Regions from separate parts of the Thermosipho sp. (in: thermotogales) genome, predicted to be linked through region 3. Evidence: riboswitches for the same ligand, from Rfam matches in the RefSeq annotation. Region 3 holds a riboswitch; each other region holds the start of a gene.
What was found. A riboswitch is a leader RNA that binds a small molecule or an ion and turns the genes downstream of it on or off. The one in region 3 is predicted to bind cobalamin.
Positions count from the first base shown of each region.

Region 1: it holds a riboswitch for cobalamin, as region 3 does, so the genes downstream of both, JG780_RS08330 (GIY-YIG nuclease family protein) here and JG780_RS00820 (ABC transporter substrate-binding protein) in region 3, are expected to answer to the same signal.
Region 2: it holds a riboswitch for cobalamin, as region 3 does, so the genes downstream of both, JG780_RS03320 (hypothetical protein) here and JG780_RS00820 (ABC transporter substrate-binding protein) in region 3, are expected to answer to the same signal.

Region 1 is NZ_JAIHAP010000054.1:6,131-11,512, reverse strand. Features, by position in the region: gene cobU (bifunctional adenosylcobinamide kinase/adenosylcobinamide-phosphate guanylyltransferase) at 1-399, opposite strand, end outside; gene cobT (nicotinate-nucleotide--dimethylbenzimidazole phosphoribosyltransferase) at 396-1,337, opposite strand; gene JG780_RS08330 (GIY-YIG nuclease family protein) at 1,334-1,717, opposite strand; cobalamin riboswitch at 1,770-1,938, opposite strand; tRNA gene JG780_RS08325 (tRNA-Pro) at 1,973-2,049, opposite strand; gene JG780_RS08320 (GGDEF domain-containing protein) at 2,183-3,655, shown strand; gene JG780_RS08315 (DUF4130 domain-containing protein) at 3,656-4,228, opposite strand; gene JG780_RS08310 (putative DNA modification/repair radical SAM protein) at 4,229-5,382, opposite strand, start outside.
Region 2 is NZ_JAIHAP010000010.1:11,836-17,217, forward strand. Features, by position in the region: gene infB (translation initiation factor IF-2) at 1-636, opposite strand, end outside; gene JG780_RS03300 (DUF3783 domain-containing protein) at 661-867, opposite strand; partial or broken gene JG780_RS10740 (methyl-accepting chemotaxis protein) at 883-1,362, opposite strand; gene JG780_RS03310 (oxygen-binding di-iron domain-containing protein) at 1,728-2,492, opposite strand; gene JG780_RS03315 (queuosine precursor transporter) at 2,712-3,344, shown strand; cobalamin riboswitch at 3,394-3,575, shown strand; gene JG780_RS03320 (hypothetical protein) at 3,636-3,848, shown strand; gene JG780_RS03325 (hypothetical protein) at 4,065-4,196, shown strand; gene JG780_RS03330 (hypothetical protein) at 4,263-4,388, shown strand; gene JG780_RS03335 (hypothetical protein) at 4,397-4,588, shown strand; gene JG780_RS03340 (succinate--CoA ligase subunit alpha) at 4,671-5,357, shown strand.
Region 3 is NZ_JAIHAP010000002.1:19,543-24,924, forward strand. Features, by position in the region: gene JG780_RS00805 (ABC transporter ATP-binding protein) at 1-544, opposite strand, end outside; gene JG780_RS00810 (thiamine diphosphokinase) at 602-1,219, shown strand; gene JG780_RS00815 (1-deoxy-D-xylulose-5-phosphate reductoisomerase) at 1,198-2,259, shown strand; cobalamin riboswitch at 2,282-2,447, shown strand; gene JG780_RS00820 (ABC transporter substrate-binding protein) at 2,510-3,388, shown strand; gene JG780_RS00825 (FecCD family ABC transporter permease) at 3,388-4,365, shown strand; gene JG780_RS00830 (HAD-IIA family hydrolase) at 4,393-5,196, shown strand; gene JG780_RS00835 (sigma-70 family RNA polymerase sigma factor) at 5,207-5,382, shown strand, end outside.

The DNA of each region.
Region 1 (5,382 bases), on a different contig from region 3:
TCTTGAAAGTTTATTTTCTGGTATTATTCCCCATCCTACTTCGTTTGTGACAATAATTAAGTTGTAATTAACTCTTTTTAGTGAATCAATAAGTTTTTTTGTATAATATTCTATATCTTTTTCATAATAATATAGATTTCCAAGATAGGTTGTGAGACAGTCAAGTATTGCAACTTCATATTTTTGATTTAGACTTTCAATGATTTTATAGACCTCTATTGGTTCTTCAAAAGTGTCAAAACCTATTCTTTCTTGTTTATGTTTTTCTATTCTTTTTTTCATCTCTTCATCAAAAGCAACACCAGTTGCAATAAATGCCTTTTTTTTAAAGTTTTCTGATAACTTTAAAGCAAAACTACTTTTTCCAGATTTTACGCCTCCTGTTATAAGGGTTATCATGATCTCACCTTTTCATTTTTAAAGTTAAAGTATTTTATAGCGGCTTCTATTAAATAAACGGATAATGCCGCACCTGTTCCTTCACCAAGCCTCATATCAAGATCTAAGATAGGCCTTACACCTAGGCTATCCAAAATGACTTTATGCCCTTTTACTTTTGATAAATGTCCGAAAAAGGCGTAATCTAAAACTCTTTCATTTATCTTATACGCTAGGTAAAATCCGGCGGTTGTTGGAAATCCGTCTATAACCACGGGGACTTTATTTTTAAAAGCTTCTAAGATGAAACCTGCCATTTGACCTATGCAGTATCCACCAACCTTAGAGAGAACATCAATTGGATCATTTGGATTTGGCCTATTTATTTTCAAAGCTTTCTTTACAATATTTCTTTTCTTTATTACAGAAGAAGGAGGAATAGGTGTTCCAATATCGGTTATTTTATCCACATCAAAACCAAATGCAGCAAATATTGCGGTTGCTGTTGTTGTATTTCCAATGCCTTTGTCACCTATTACAAGTAAATCTGCTCCTTGGCTTATAGCTTTTTTTGCAACTTTCATTCCATATTCAATACATGTAATTGCTTCTTCTCTTGTCATTGCAGGCCCCATTGAAAAATCTTTTGTGCCATATCCTACTTTCATTTTTATCAATGAAGGATTATCTTCAAAATCATAATCTACGCCACTATCTACTACAAAAAATTTAAGCCCCATATGTCTTGCAAAGACGTTTATACCTGCACCACCTTTAAAATAATTTAAAACCATTTGATAGGTCACGTTTTTAGGATACGCAGAAACTCCGTTTTGTACTACTCCATGATCTGCTGCAAATACATAAACTCTTTTGTCCTTGAACATTGGCAATGGAATTTGCTTTTTTATTTTAAAAAGTTTACTAGCAAGTTCTTCAAGATATCCTGCCTCGTTCATTTTAATTCCCCCTTGAGTATGTTTGAAAGTATTTTTGAAAAATTATCGAAATTATCTATATAATATAGATTGGTCTGTACTTTTAAATCTGAACTGCCAAACCCTTTTGGACCTGTAAAAAATTGAGACATGTAGAGTGAAATCTTTTCCTCACATTTTGTTTTTGAAGAAAGCATTATAACTGATTTTACGTTTGATTTATCGAGAAGATAGTCAATATGCCAGTGCAACTTTTTATTTTTGGACAGGTGCCTAGATACTCTTTTTTCAATATTGTTCATAGCAGAGCCTACATATACGTAAGTACCTTTTTTTAGATTCCATTTTTTTATTTTGGTATCTATTGGCAATTCAATTAATAGTAAGTAGCATCCTTTCATATTTTCACCTTAATAAAAACAAAAATTTCCCCGAAATGCCCTAGCATTCGGGAAGTGACTTTCATCATAGGCAGGTCTCCCGGCTCCCGGATCAACCTACTCTCCACGCCTTCCCAGGAAATACTCCCAGTGGCATCCTGTGGATTTCGTCCCCGGTTACGGTTGCTGGGCAGCCCCGGCCTTTCACCGGTGTTCCCTTAACCTATGATGGTTTTCTATATTATATACTATAAAAGGCCGGTTAGCCCGGCCTTTTGGTCGGGGTGACTGGACTTGAACCAGCGACCTCTTGCGCCCCATGCAAGCGCGCTAGCCAACTGCGCTACACCCCGATACACTAAAATTATATTCTATCTTTCTTTTTATGTCAAACTATATCAGTCTTTTTTAAGTTTGTAAAAAGTTGAATTTTGATAAAAATCCTGCTTTTTTGTGTTAAAATAAAACGTGGGAGGCGTTTTTTTGATGTTTAGATTTTATCTAAAATACTTTTTGATAGCTTTTATCATATTTGCATTTTTTCCCATATCCTTTTATTATTTATCATATCCTAAAGGAGTAAAAATAGTAAAGGCGGAGAATGGAATTTCTCTTCCGATTTCTTCAACTCTAAATTCAAGAAGGACATTCCATTTGAAATTTCAAATTCCAAATGGATATAGTTATGTATATTTCCCATATGTTGATTGTTCATATATTAAAGTCTATTCTTCAGGGAAATTAATTGGAAAATATGGATTTAACGATAGAAATGCGCATTCTTGGTTTGTGCCGATGTTGTTTGAGATTCCAGATAAGATAAATAGCTTGGAAGTTGAAATTAGCGGAGTTTATTCAATAGGGCTTGATAGTTTTTATTTAATAAAAGAAGGCGAAAGGAAAAAATATGTCTTTTTAAGATTTTTAACGGATAATTTAATAAATATATCGATAGGTCTTGTGTTAACTCTTGGTATACTGCTTTTAATGCTTTCGAAAAACACAAATTTTTTGCGGAAAAATGCATACGTTTATTTTGGACTCTCGAGTATTTTTGCAACGGTCTGGCTTTTTGATTTGTTGTCATTTGAAAGTTTTTGGTTTCCATTAAGGAAAATATTTGTATCATCTGCATATTTTTCGCTTTTATTGATAATAGTTGGATTTGAGTTTTATAATTTCTCAAAGGTTAGTAAAATTGCAAAAGTTGTGTCAATTTTAAATCTTGCTGCGGGAGTTTCTGGTTTGTTAACATTTTCCGATTATCAACTAAAGTTAGTTTCAACATATGCATCGCCTCTTTTAATAATTGATTCTTTGTATTTAGTATATATAACTTTTAGAGCGTATATACCTCTTGATATGGTTTTTTCATCATTTTTTGCAATAACTGTATCTCACGATGCTCTAGTTATGATTTTAAATGTGCCGGCTAGGTTTTTTTCTCCATACGGTGTAATAGCTATATATTTAAGTTTTGTGTTTAACATTCTTTTTGAATATAAAGAAAAATCTACAGAGGTAAATATATTATACGCACAGAGTATTATAGACAAATTAACTGGTGCATACAACCGGGGAGTTTTAAATAGTAACTTTTTGAAAAAAGGAGATGTATTGGTTTTTGTTGATCTAAATAAATTTAAGCAAATCAATGACACACTGGGTCATGATGTTGGAGATAAGGTATTACAAAAACTTTCAAGTATAATTAAGTCATATATTAGCTCTTCAGATCTTCTTGTTAGAATGGGTGGAGATGAGTTTTTAGTTGTTTTGAAAAACAAAGATGAGAGTATAGCAAAAGATTTAATGAAAAAAATTCTTGAAGAGTTTAAAAAATCCTTTGAGTTTTCACCAACATTTTCATGGGGTATTTCAAAGATTGAAGATAATAATATAGACAACGCTATTAGAAAAGCAGATGATTTAATGTATAAAATGAAAAGGGGAAAATAGTTATGCGGTAATGCTTTTTTGATATATATCCCAAAGATGCAGAGTAGGATCGTAGTTTTGTACAAAAAGATTTACTCTATTTTCTTTTAATACTTTTCTTGTTTGGTTATTATAACTAATAACGATCTTTCTTTTTTCATCGTATATAATGAATTTTTCATTTTTTAGTCTTTCAAGAAAGTATAAGAATAAAAGATCTATTATATTCGAGTTAGAGGAAAATGAAGATATAAATACTCCGTTGTGTTCTAAAAAGTAGAGCTTTCTTTTAATTTTTTCAAATTCAGTCAATACATCTTTAGAAATTTTTCTAAGAGTTTTTTCTAAAAAGGTATTTTTTGTAACAACGTATCTTATAATTAGCGATTCAATATTTTTTATTTCAGAAAGAAATGGTAGAAAAATATAGCTGTCGTGTATGAATTTTTTGGTAAATTCAATTTCAGAAAGATCGACAAGAATTGATATTTTCCTTTCTTTTTTTAAGACAAAATCTGGTATTATGTTGTTTTTATAGCAAAATTGAATGAGTTTAAAAAGTCCATTAAAAGTCCCGTCGTATGATACCATCATTTACAAATCCCACCCATTTTGAGAAAATTCAAATAAGGGCATGTAAATCTTTGAATCTTTAAAATTTTTTCCTTTAATAGTGATGAAGTTTTTTGCTTTTTTTAGAGAAATTCCTGTCTTTTTTAGAGTGTCAAAGTTAAGTATTCCGTGTTTTCTTAACATGATTATTTTTTTGGCAGATTTAAGACCAATTCCGGGGATCCTTATTAATTCATCAAATGTTGCCCTTGATATATCTATTGGAAAGAATTCTGGATGTTTTAGAGCCCACAAAGATTTTGGATCGATATTTAAATCAAGATTTTCACAGTTATCAAAAATTTCTTCTATAGAGTAATTGTAGAATCTTATGAGAAAATCTGTTTGGTACAATCTGTGCTCTCTTAAAGAATTTTCGCTCCTTTGTGGAAGCCTTTTATCTTTATTTATGGCTATATATCCAGAATAATACACCCTTTTAAGCTTATATATTTTATAGAGTTTGCTTGAAAACTCTATAATTTTTTTATCTGATTCGTTAGTCGCTCCAACTATTATCTGTGTTGTTTGTCCCAAAGGAGAATAAGGCTTTACATGTGAGTATTTCTTTTTTTCTTCGATGTATTGAAGATATTTAATTGAAGAAGTTTGTAATGGTTTTTGTATTGCTTCTGGCTTTTTTTCAGGAGCAAGGATAGAAAATGCATCTTTTTTTAAAAATTCTACATTTATGCTTAGCCTGTCTGCGTACATTCCAGCCTTTTCAACTAACTTTTCATCTGCTCCTGGAACTATTTTTAAGTGAATGTAGCCAGGGAATTTTTCTTCTTCTCTTAGTTTCTTTGCAACTTTTATCAATTGCTCCATAGTATAGTTTGAATCCTTTATTATGGCCGAACTTAAAAAAAGACCTTCTATGTAATTTCTTTTGTAAAAATCCACAGTTAGTTTTACAACTTCATCTACTGTAAAACTTGCACGTTTTATGTTATTTGATTTTCGGTTTATACAATACGCACAATCGTATATGCATGCATTTGAAAATAATATTTTTAATATAGGAACATATCTGCCGTTTGCTACGCTGTAATACACAAAATCTTTTTTTCTCTCTCCAAAAGAGCATGAAACATCGTATTTTGCTGTAGCAGAAAGAATACTTAGTTTTTCCTCAA
Region 2 (5,382 bases), on a different contig from region 3:
TGTATTTCTTATATAATCAAGTAATGTTGTTTTACCATGGTCAACGTGACCCATTACTGTAACTACTGGTGGTCTTTCTTTCAAATTTTCGGGATTTTTGTATTTTTCTTCAAAGTATTTTTCTATCTCAATTAAAGGATTTTCTATAACTTCTTCTTTTTCCTCAGTTTCAAATGAAATCCTTACATCGTACATTCTGGCAATTTTTTTCGCAAGTTGCAGATTGAGCGACTGACCTGGTTTCAGGATTTCACCTTTCATAAAAAAGTCCTGTATAATCCTGTTTTGTGGAATTCCAATTTTTTCAGCAAATTTGTCCAATTTTAGATCTTCTTCAGTTATTTTTACTGAATTTTTCTTTTTGTTTGTTTGTAACTTTTCTAAAGAACCTTCTTTGTTTTTAAAGTGTTTCCCATTAACTTCTTCATCAATTTCCTCATATTCTTCATACTCTTCAATAAGTTCCTCTTCTTCCTCTTGGGTTCCATACATTTCAAGAAGAAGATTAACTGTTTCTTCATCAATATAACTCATGTGACTTTTTATCTCTATTCCCAGTTCATGTAACTCCTTCATCAATTCTCTTGTATCCATTTCTAGTTGTCTTGCAAGCTCATATACTCTTAATCGAGCCAATAGAATCACCTCCAAAACCTTTCTCTACTTCTGCTTCGTCTTTTTCATAAATTCATGCTCCTTTTCAATTTCAACTATCAAATCTGATAGTTTCCATTCTAAATTAGTTGGAGTCGTCGTTGCAAAAATCAGCTCCTTTTCTGGAAAATTATCTTTCAATAACTTTATTAATTTAAATAATTCATCTCTCTTTTCAAAACCATGTATAATTAAAAAAGCCTTTTCTTTCATACATTTCCTTCCTTTCTATAACTTTAAATTTTTCAAAGAATTTTGTGCTTTAACTATTGAACGTATGACTTCACTAATCGTATTAAATTCCTTAGAAGTTTCACCTAAAATTTCCACTGCATTTGACAACAATTTATATTCATTTTCCAAACTTTCACTCGTATCTTCATACAATTTTTTGGAGCTTACTAACACCTGAATATTCTTTTTCATATAATTTAATGCTTCGCTTAATGAATTTTGCACTGCACTAAATAATCCCTCTATTTGTTTTAACGAATTAATAGATTCATTTACAGAATTTGAAATCTCAGAAATTATCTTTGAAATATTAGCGGATGTTTCTTGTGATTCTTCAGCCAACTTTTGAATTTCAGATGCTACAACAGAAAATCCTTTTCCATATTCTCCTGCTCTTGCAGCTTCAATAGATGCATTTAATGCCAATAAATTTGTTTGTTTTGCAATCCTCTGTATAGCTTTTACAAGCTCTTCTACTTTTGAAAATTTTTCAAAAGTTTCTGATGTTTTACCTATTGTATCTTTAAATTTTAATGAAACATTATCAACATCTGTTCCAAGACTTTTTAAATCATCATTAATTTTCTGATTAACTTCTGTAGCATATTCTACGTTTTCAACTATACTTTTACTTTCTTTTGAAAAACTCTCAAGAAGCTTAAAAATATTATCATTTAATTCTTCAAATCTACTGGTAATCTTTTCTATATCATCTTTTATATCATTTATCCTTGAAACTAATACTTCATCCAACTGTGCCATAAAAGATAACATCAAATTCTGTACATAAAAAGCCGATGATAAAGTATTTAAAGTTTTTTCATCTATTTTCATATCTATCATCTCCCGTAAAATTGTTCAATTATATCGCTACCACATTTCAATGTCTTAAACCAGTTCAAAAATTCTTTGGCAACACTTTCTTTTAAAACGGCACCATGCTGTGGAGCAATCATATCAATTTCATATTCTGATACTCTATCAACCCAAATCTTACAAGCAGCATTTGAAGTCATATATCTTTTATGAAAACCTTCCATTGCACTTACTAGATTTTTAAAGTCGCCTTCATATATTTGCACCCTTTGACTAAATGGTAGTAAAGAAACCCCTATATCACCGCTAAATAATATTTTAGAGATTGGATCATAGACATTAAAGTGACCTGGGGCATGCAAAAAATGTGCCGGAACAAAATCAAGTGTATATCCAGAAAATCTAACCCCCTTTTCTCCTCTATCCTTTAGTCCAACTATTCTGTTTTTATCAAAAACGCCAAAATGTGGTAAAAATCTTATCCAAAGTTCTGAAATATAAATTTTTGCTCTGCTTGCTATTGTAAGCCACATCGTTATTCCAGAGGAAACATCAGGGTCTTGGTGCGAATAAAATATTCCTTCTATATTTTCAGGAGCAATAATTTCAGATACATTTGCAAGCACCCTTGGAAAAACATGAGCTCCACCTGGATCTAATAAAAAACCTTTATTTTCATGGATAATTAAATATTGATTAGTTGGAACCATATTTGGATCCTCTGTCTCTTCCCAACCAAGAAGGTAATATTTATGCTTGCCATCATCATATAAACAAATATTATTCATACTTTTTACCCCCTTTACTATTTATTATACTACTATTTATTATACCAGAAAAATAAACATTTTTCAGTTTTTTAGAACTATAAAAAATATTAACAATACAAACTTTCATATTTATAAAGATTTAAGGTTATTAACTTTATTTTTACTTGAAATCTATTACACAATGTTATAGAATAAGATGCTAAATGAATTGTTAATATATAGATAAGGAGGTTGATCATGGAAAAATCACAGGAAAGGTTAATACTTTTAACAGGATTGTTTACTGCCGTCATTATCATCTCAAACATAATAGCAGGAAAACTAGTTAATATTGGCCCATTTGTTATCACTTTATCAGTTTTAATTTATCCACTTAGCTTTGGAATATCTAATATAATATTTGAAGTTTATGGAGCTAATATGGCAAAAAAGGTTATCAAAGTTGGATTTTTAGCCTCACTTATTTTAGTAATATATTCATATTTAGTAATATTTTATCCACCATCAAATATTTTTGACAAAAATAATGCTTATATAACAGTTTTCAATTCAACTCCAAGAATAATATTAGCAAGCTTTTTAGCTTATCTTTCAGCACAATATACTAATATTTGGGCTTTTAACTTACCTAAAAAACTATTCAACTATGAAAATATTACTTTTAGAAATGCTTTTTCAATGATAATCACTCAATTTGTAGATTCTATAGTTTTCGTTGTAGTATCCTTTTTTGGCTCATATGATCTTAACGTATTGTTTAATATGATATTATCACAGTATATAGTAAAGCTAGCTCTATCAATTTTCAATAGTCCAATAATAAATATGAGCGTTAAAAAAATTAAAAATGAATTTGCTTTCGAAGAATAATACGCAATTAATTGGTTTTTTCTAAAATAATAATTCTCTAGAAAAGTGAATATTATTTTGGAATAAAGGTGCCTATTTGGCTTAAAAGGGAAGCTGGTGAAAATCCAGCGCGGCCCCGCCACTGTAACCGAGGACGAAATCCACAGTATGCCACTGGGAAGTATTCCTGGGAAGGCGTGGAGAGTAGGATGATTCGGAAGTCAGGAGACCTGCCTTTATTCCAAAACGTTTCTCAATCTCGAGGGAAGATTGAGAAAAAATTTTTTATTTCAATACTTTGGAGGTGAGATAGTGAAAATTCATGAGTTTGTTGGTAAAAAACTTTTAAAAGAAGCAGGGAATGAAACACCAAATGGCTATGTAATTAAAAACTCAGACAGTCTACAAGTAAAATTTCTTCCAGCAGTTTTAAAAAGTCAAGTCCTTGTTGAAAGCAGAATGAAAGCAGGTGGAAATTTGCAAACACAAAAGACGAATTTTTCACCAATACATAAAATCTATTAGAAAAAGATATCCATGGTGAAAAACCTTATGCAATTCTTGTTGAAGAAAAAATAAATATTAAACAGATATAAAAATTCTTTTCTCAGAAAGTGGTGGTATAGAAATTGAAAACAATAAAAATAATATTTTAAATCTAAACATAAATGATTATAAAAAGCTGCCTGATAAATTTCACGATATTGTTATTAGCTATATAAATTATTTATTGAAAAAGAATTGACTCTTCTTGAAATTAATCTTCTTGCAGAAGATGAAAATGGCAAGTTAATCGCGCTTGATTGTGTAATGCATCTTGATGACAATGCATTATTTAGACAAAAATGGGCTCAAGAATTTGTAAATGATTAATATCCATTTCATTTTGTAAAATTAGATGGTGATATTGGCAGTATCGGTTGTGGAGCTGGAATAGTTATGGCAACAATGGATGCAGTAAATCTATATTGTGGAAAACCTGCCAACTTTTTGGATCTTGGTGGTGGAGCAAATTCAAATATAACTTTAGAAGCAATGAGATCACTAAAATCACTAAATGTATAAAAATCATAATGAATATATTTGGTTGTATTACAAAATGCGACGAAATAGCAAAAGCAATCGTAAAATTCAAAAACGAAAATAAAAATGTTCCTATACTTGTAAGAATTACCGGACCCAATGAAAACGAAGCCAAACGAATATTAGATGAAAATAACATAGCTTATTTTGATGATATGTACGAGATGATTAAATTGCAATAAGGGGAAGTATCATGATTAATGGAAATGAAAAAGTCTGTGCTCAAGGTATTACTGGAAAATATGGTAAATTTCACACAAAAAAATGATTGAATATGGAACAAATATAGTTTGTGGAGTTTCAAAAAACAATAAAGTAACAAATATTGAAAATATTCCTGTTTTTGATAACATGTTCGAAGCTGTAAAAAAATATAAATGTGATACTAGCGTGGTTTTTGTTCCGACCCTTTATGCTAAAAGTGCTATATTTGAAGCCATTGATTCAGGAATTAAAAAAATCATCACAATAACTGAGCACATTCCAATTCACGATATGATCGAAATATATAAAAAAGTAAAAGAGAAAAATATAACATTTGTAGGTCCAAATTGTCCAGGAATTATTCTTCCAGGAGTAAGTAAAATTGGAATAATGCCATCATCAGATTTCAAACCTGGAGATATAGCAATTATTTCAAAAAGTGGTACTCTAATGTACGAAGTATCCAATTACCTTTCAAAAAAATCCACTGGTATTAAAATTGCAATTGGATTAGGCGGTGATCCAATAATTGGAATTTCAATAGATGAAGCTTTAGAATTTGTTACGCATTTAAATCCAAGAAAAATTGTTATCATCAGTGAAATAGGCGGTAATGATGAAATAATAGGTATAGAAAAATTTCTAAAAAAAGGTTATAATGCTAATATACAGGTCTTTTTTTGCCGGAAGAACTGCTCCAAAAGGCAAAAGAATGGGACATGCAGGTGCTATTATCGAAGGCTATGAAGGTTCAATAGAGTATAAAGAAAAC
Region 3 (5,382 bases):
TTATCTCTTGACTATTCTTTGTATCAAGCGCCCCAGTTGGTTCATCTGCCCAAACAATCTTTGGATTATTAATTAATGCCCTTGCAATAGCCACTCTTTGCTGTTCACCACCAGACATTTCTGACGGATAAGCATTCTTCCTATGAATTATATGTAACCTTTCAAGCCACTCAAGAGCTTTTTTTCTAATCTCACTTGGAGTTCCGTTCTTTGAAATCAGCAAAGGAATCTCAACATTTTCAACAGCAGTTAGAACTGGTATAAGATTAAAAAATTGGAAAATAAACCCCATGTTTTCGGATCTAAAAATTGTTTTTTCCTCTTCATTCATTCTGTCAAGTCTTTTTCCAAGAACTTCAACTTCACCTGATGTTGGCTCATCAAGTCCTGAAAGACAATTTAAAAGAGTAGTTTTACCACAACCAGATGGTCCCAAAATAGCAAGAATTTCACCTTCATTTATTTCAAGATTAACACCTTTTAAAGCTTCAAATTTTTCCTTTTTACCATACACTTTTGTTAATTTTTTTGCCCTTACTATCATTCTTTCATCTCCATGATATAATTTTCTTGTATATATTATAACATTAGGAGGGATATAGTGAAGGCAACAATTGTTTTAAATGGTAATATTGATGAAACATTAGTTTTAAACACAAACCACATAATAGCTGTTGATGGTGGAGCAAAGTTACTCAAAAAAAGAAATATATTGCCAAACATCGTAATAGGTGATCTTGACTCTATTGACAATGAAACGATAGATTTTTTAAAAAAACAATCTGTGAAAATTATCGAATACCCCAAAGAAAAGGATGAAACAGATTGCGAACTTGCTATAAAATATGCTCTTGAAAACGGTTTTAAAGAAATAGAAATAATAAATTTCCAAGGTGAAAGGATAGATATGATATTTGCACTCTATGGACTTTTAAAAAAATTTGATGCAAATATTTACTTAAATTCCGAAAAGTTAGAATCTGCAATTTTAAAAGAAAATAATACACTTGAAAAAGAAGTTAAAATAGGTGAAATATGGTCTTTTATTCCTTTGTGTAATTCAACTTTTATGATAGAAGGCTTTAAATATCCCTTCAATGGTAACATGGGTATAGAAAATCCAATAGGTGTAAGTAACGAAACAACGGCTGAAAAAATAAAAATACATGTAGAAAAAGGAGAGGTGATTTACTTTAGATGGAAGAAAAAACCGTTGTAATATTAGGAGCAACTGGATCAATTGGAATGCAAACTCTTGAAGTAATTAAAAAACTTGATAACTTTAGAGTAAAAGGTATAGCTTTCGGGAAGAATACTACTCTTGCTGAAAAAATTATAAAAGATTTTAAAGTCGAATACTTTTACTCTCCTGTAAAATCTAATGTAAGTTCTATAAAAGATATGGTGGCAAAAATCAAACCTGATATTGTAGTTGTTGCAATACCTGGTTTTGATGGTGTTCTTGCAACAATTGATTCTATACCTTACACAAAAAGACTTGCACTTGCTACAAAGGAAGCTTTGGTCTGTGCAGGTCCATTTGTAAAAAAAGCTTGTAAAGAAAATAACGTTGAGCTAATACCAGTTGATAGTGAACATTCTGCAATTTTTCAGATATTTGATGAAAGTGTGGTAAAGATATTAATAACTGCATCTGGCGGTGCAATAAGAGATAAAGAAAATATAGATGATTTATCAGTCGAAGACATATTAAATCACCCTGTTTGGAGTATGGGTAAAAAAATAACTGTAGATTCTTCAACAATGGTAAATAAAGCATTTGAAGTAATTGAAGCCTTCGAACTTTTTGAATTGGAAAATATTGAGGTAAAAATACATCCAACTGGAACAGTTCATGGAGCTGTATTTTTAAAAGATGGGACTGTAAAAATTCATTTTGGATTTCCAGATATGAAAATTCCAATTTCTTACTCACTAAGTTATCCAAAAAGATTATACGAAAATAAAAATTGGCCAAATTTTGAAAGTAAAAATTTTATATTTGAAGATGTAAATCCCTCAAAATATCCTGCTTTTTTCTATGGAAGAAGTATAATTAAGGATCTTGCAAAAAGAATAGCCTTCAATGCAGCTGACGAAATTGCTGTAGAAAAATTCCTAAATGGTCAAATAAAATTTTCAAAAATAGCTGATATAGTCATAAACACATGCGAAAAAATAAATGGAAATATAAATGATTTTAAAGAAATCTTTGAAATAGACAAGATTGCAAGACAAATTGCAAAAGAACAATATTAGTGTTATAATCTATTTGCAGCAACTTAATATTTCCCTTTCAAATAAGGGAAGCCGGTGAAAGTCCGGCACGGGGACGCCACCGTAACCGGGGACGAAATCCACAAAATGCCACTGGGATATTTCCTGGGAAGGCGTGGAGAGTAGGATGATCCGGAAGTCGGGATACCTTATTTGAAAGGAAAGCATTCCACCTTTGCGGTCCCTAAGGGTGGGCATTTTTCTTTAAAATATTATATAGGAGGGATAAAGGATGAAAAGATTGGCTATTTTTTTAAGTGTCTTATTAACTACATTTATATTTGCACTCTCTATTGTTGATGATGCCGGGAGATTGGTAAGCTTTGATAAAATACCTGAAAGGATAGTTTCTGCTGCTCCAAGCTCTACAAAATTTCTTGTAAAACTTGGTCTTGGAGAGAATATAGTTGGTGTTACAGATTGGGATTCTTTTAATGCTGAAAAAATTGGAAATATGGTACCACTAAACATAGAAAAAATTATTTCATTAAATCCTGACATTGTAATCACTTTCGGTGGTTTTCAACTTCCAGAAGTTCAAAAGCTAGAAAAATTCGGTATTAAGGCACTTGTTTTAAATCCTACAACACTAAATGACGTTGCAAGAGATGTAATGCTTCTTGGAAATGTATTTGGTAAAGAACAAATAGCATCTGAAATTGCAAATAAAATAAAACAAACAATTTCAGACTATGGTGTAAAGAGCTCAAAAGTGCCTCTTGAAAAAAGACCAAAAGTCTTTTTCACAATAACAGTTCCAAATAATGAAACAAAAGACCTTTGGACTGCAGGAACTGGCTCTTATGTAAATGAATTGATTACATACGCAGGTGGAGTAAATATTTGTGCTCCTTATTCTGGTAATAATGGATGGTTCTCTGTGAATTGGGAATTTTTAACATACAATGATCCTGATATAATAATTGTCGCATCATACATTAGCCCAGATGAAACTATAAAGCAAATAAAATCGCATGAAATATTTAAAAACCTTAAGGCCGTTAAAAACAACAAAATATTTGTTATTGATGGCAACGACATAAGCTCAATATCTCCAGATATAGTAAAATATCTTGAAATTTTTTATAATTTCTTTTACGGAGGAAAATAATGACTAAAAAAAACATTTATAAGACTGGAAGGATGATCCTTCCAGTCTTGTTCTTCTTAGTAATTCTTATAAATCTTTCTATAGGAACTGTGAAAATTCCAATCTCTCAAATATTTAATCCTGAAAATGAGAAAATAAAATTCCTCATATGGAATGTTAGATTTCCAAGAATATTAATGAGCCTAATAGCTGGTTCAGGCCTTGCACTTGTTGGAAACATCTACCAAACAATTATGAAAAATCCACTTGTTGATCCTTATCTAATTGGTACATCTTCAGGGGCCGGTTTTGGTGCAGTTTTAGCACTTTATGTTGCTGTTTCATTGAACAGAACCGTCAGTGTCAATGTATTTTCTTTTGCATTTTCATTACTTGCTTCACTATTAACAATTATTCTTGCGAAAAGAAAGAGAATAATTCCTATCACTCACCTTATTCTTTCAGGTGTATTAATTAGTACTATATTTTCATCTGCTACAATCTTATTAATAAATCTTTCACGTAAAACTTTGACAAGCGCATATGTTTGGCTTTTTGGAAGCCTTTCTGGTACAACAATAAATGATTTAACAATTCCAGCAATATCGGTAATTGTACTGTTTTTTATTGCATTAATAAAAAACAAAGAACTCGATGCAATTGCTTTAGGAGAAGAGGAAGCAAAAATTCTTGGTGTTGATGTTGAAAAAATAAAATGGTTCTTTTATTTAGCAGGGTCTTTTGTAATATCGGTAATTGTATCAAAAACTGGAATAATCGGCTTTGTTGGTTTAATAATTCCTCATGCAGCCAGAATTCTTACTGGTTCAAAACATAAATACAGCCTTATTGGCAGTATCTTACTTGGTGGAATTTTTCTCTCCTTTTCTGACACCATATCTAGAACAATAGCTTCTCCCATTGAAGTTCCAATAGGTGTTGTTACATCGTTTATTGGTGCACCATTAATGTTCATCCTTCTTAAAAAACAAAAATAATAGTATAATATCTTTTGAGGTGAAAAAATGAAAATTCTTACAAAAGATTCTCTTAAAAAATTAGAGAATATTAAGTTGTTCGTTCTTGACATCGATGGTACTTTTTCCTTAAGTGGAAAGCTTTTCCCTGGTTCAATTGAGTTTGCAAACACTGTTTTAAAAGCAAACAAAAAATTTGTTTTCTTGACAAACAATTCAAACAAATCAATTGATGATTATTTATTAGAATTTAAAAACGCTGGTCTTTCAATAAATGCTGATCAAATTTTTACTGCTGGCATTGAAACTGCTGAATATTTGATTGAAAAATTTGGACCCAAAAAAATATATCTTGTAGGAAACAAGGCAATTAAACAAGTATTTGAAAATATTGGACATAAGGTTGTAGATAGTGAAGAACCTGATATTGTTGTTGTTACATTTGATACTACTTTAAACTATGAAAAACTAGCTAAGGCTTGCAATTATGTTTCAAAAGGAAAATTGTTTGTTCTAACAAACCCTGACCTAAATTGTCCATCAAAAGATGGACCTATCCCTGATACAGGAGCAATTGCAAGTATAATCACAAAGGCTACTGGAAAAGAGCCAGACATAATATTTGGAAAACCAGATCCATTAATTCTTGAAATGATCATGCAAAAAAATAATGTAAAAAAAGAAGAAACATGTGTAATTGGAGATAGGCTCTATACGGATATTCTTCTTGGCAAAAGAGCTGGAGTGCTGACCATTTTAGTATTAACAGGTGAAGCAAAAGAAAGTGATATAAAAAATATAAAACCTGATATAATTGCTCAAGAAATTGGTGAGATTTCAAAATATATTTAGGTGATAAATAATGATAAAGTACAACCTTAGGGGAAAAAGAATAGAAAAACTAGTTGAGCTGGCCCAAAGTGGATTAAAAGAAGCATTAGAACTCATAATTGAAAAGTATTATCCAATGGTCATTAGAATTTCATCAAAATATTATGCACCATGGGCTGAATTTGAAGACATCGTCCAAAATGGCCT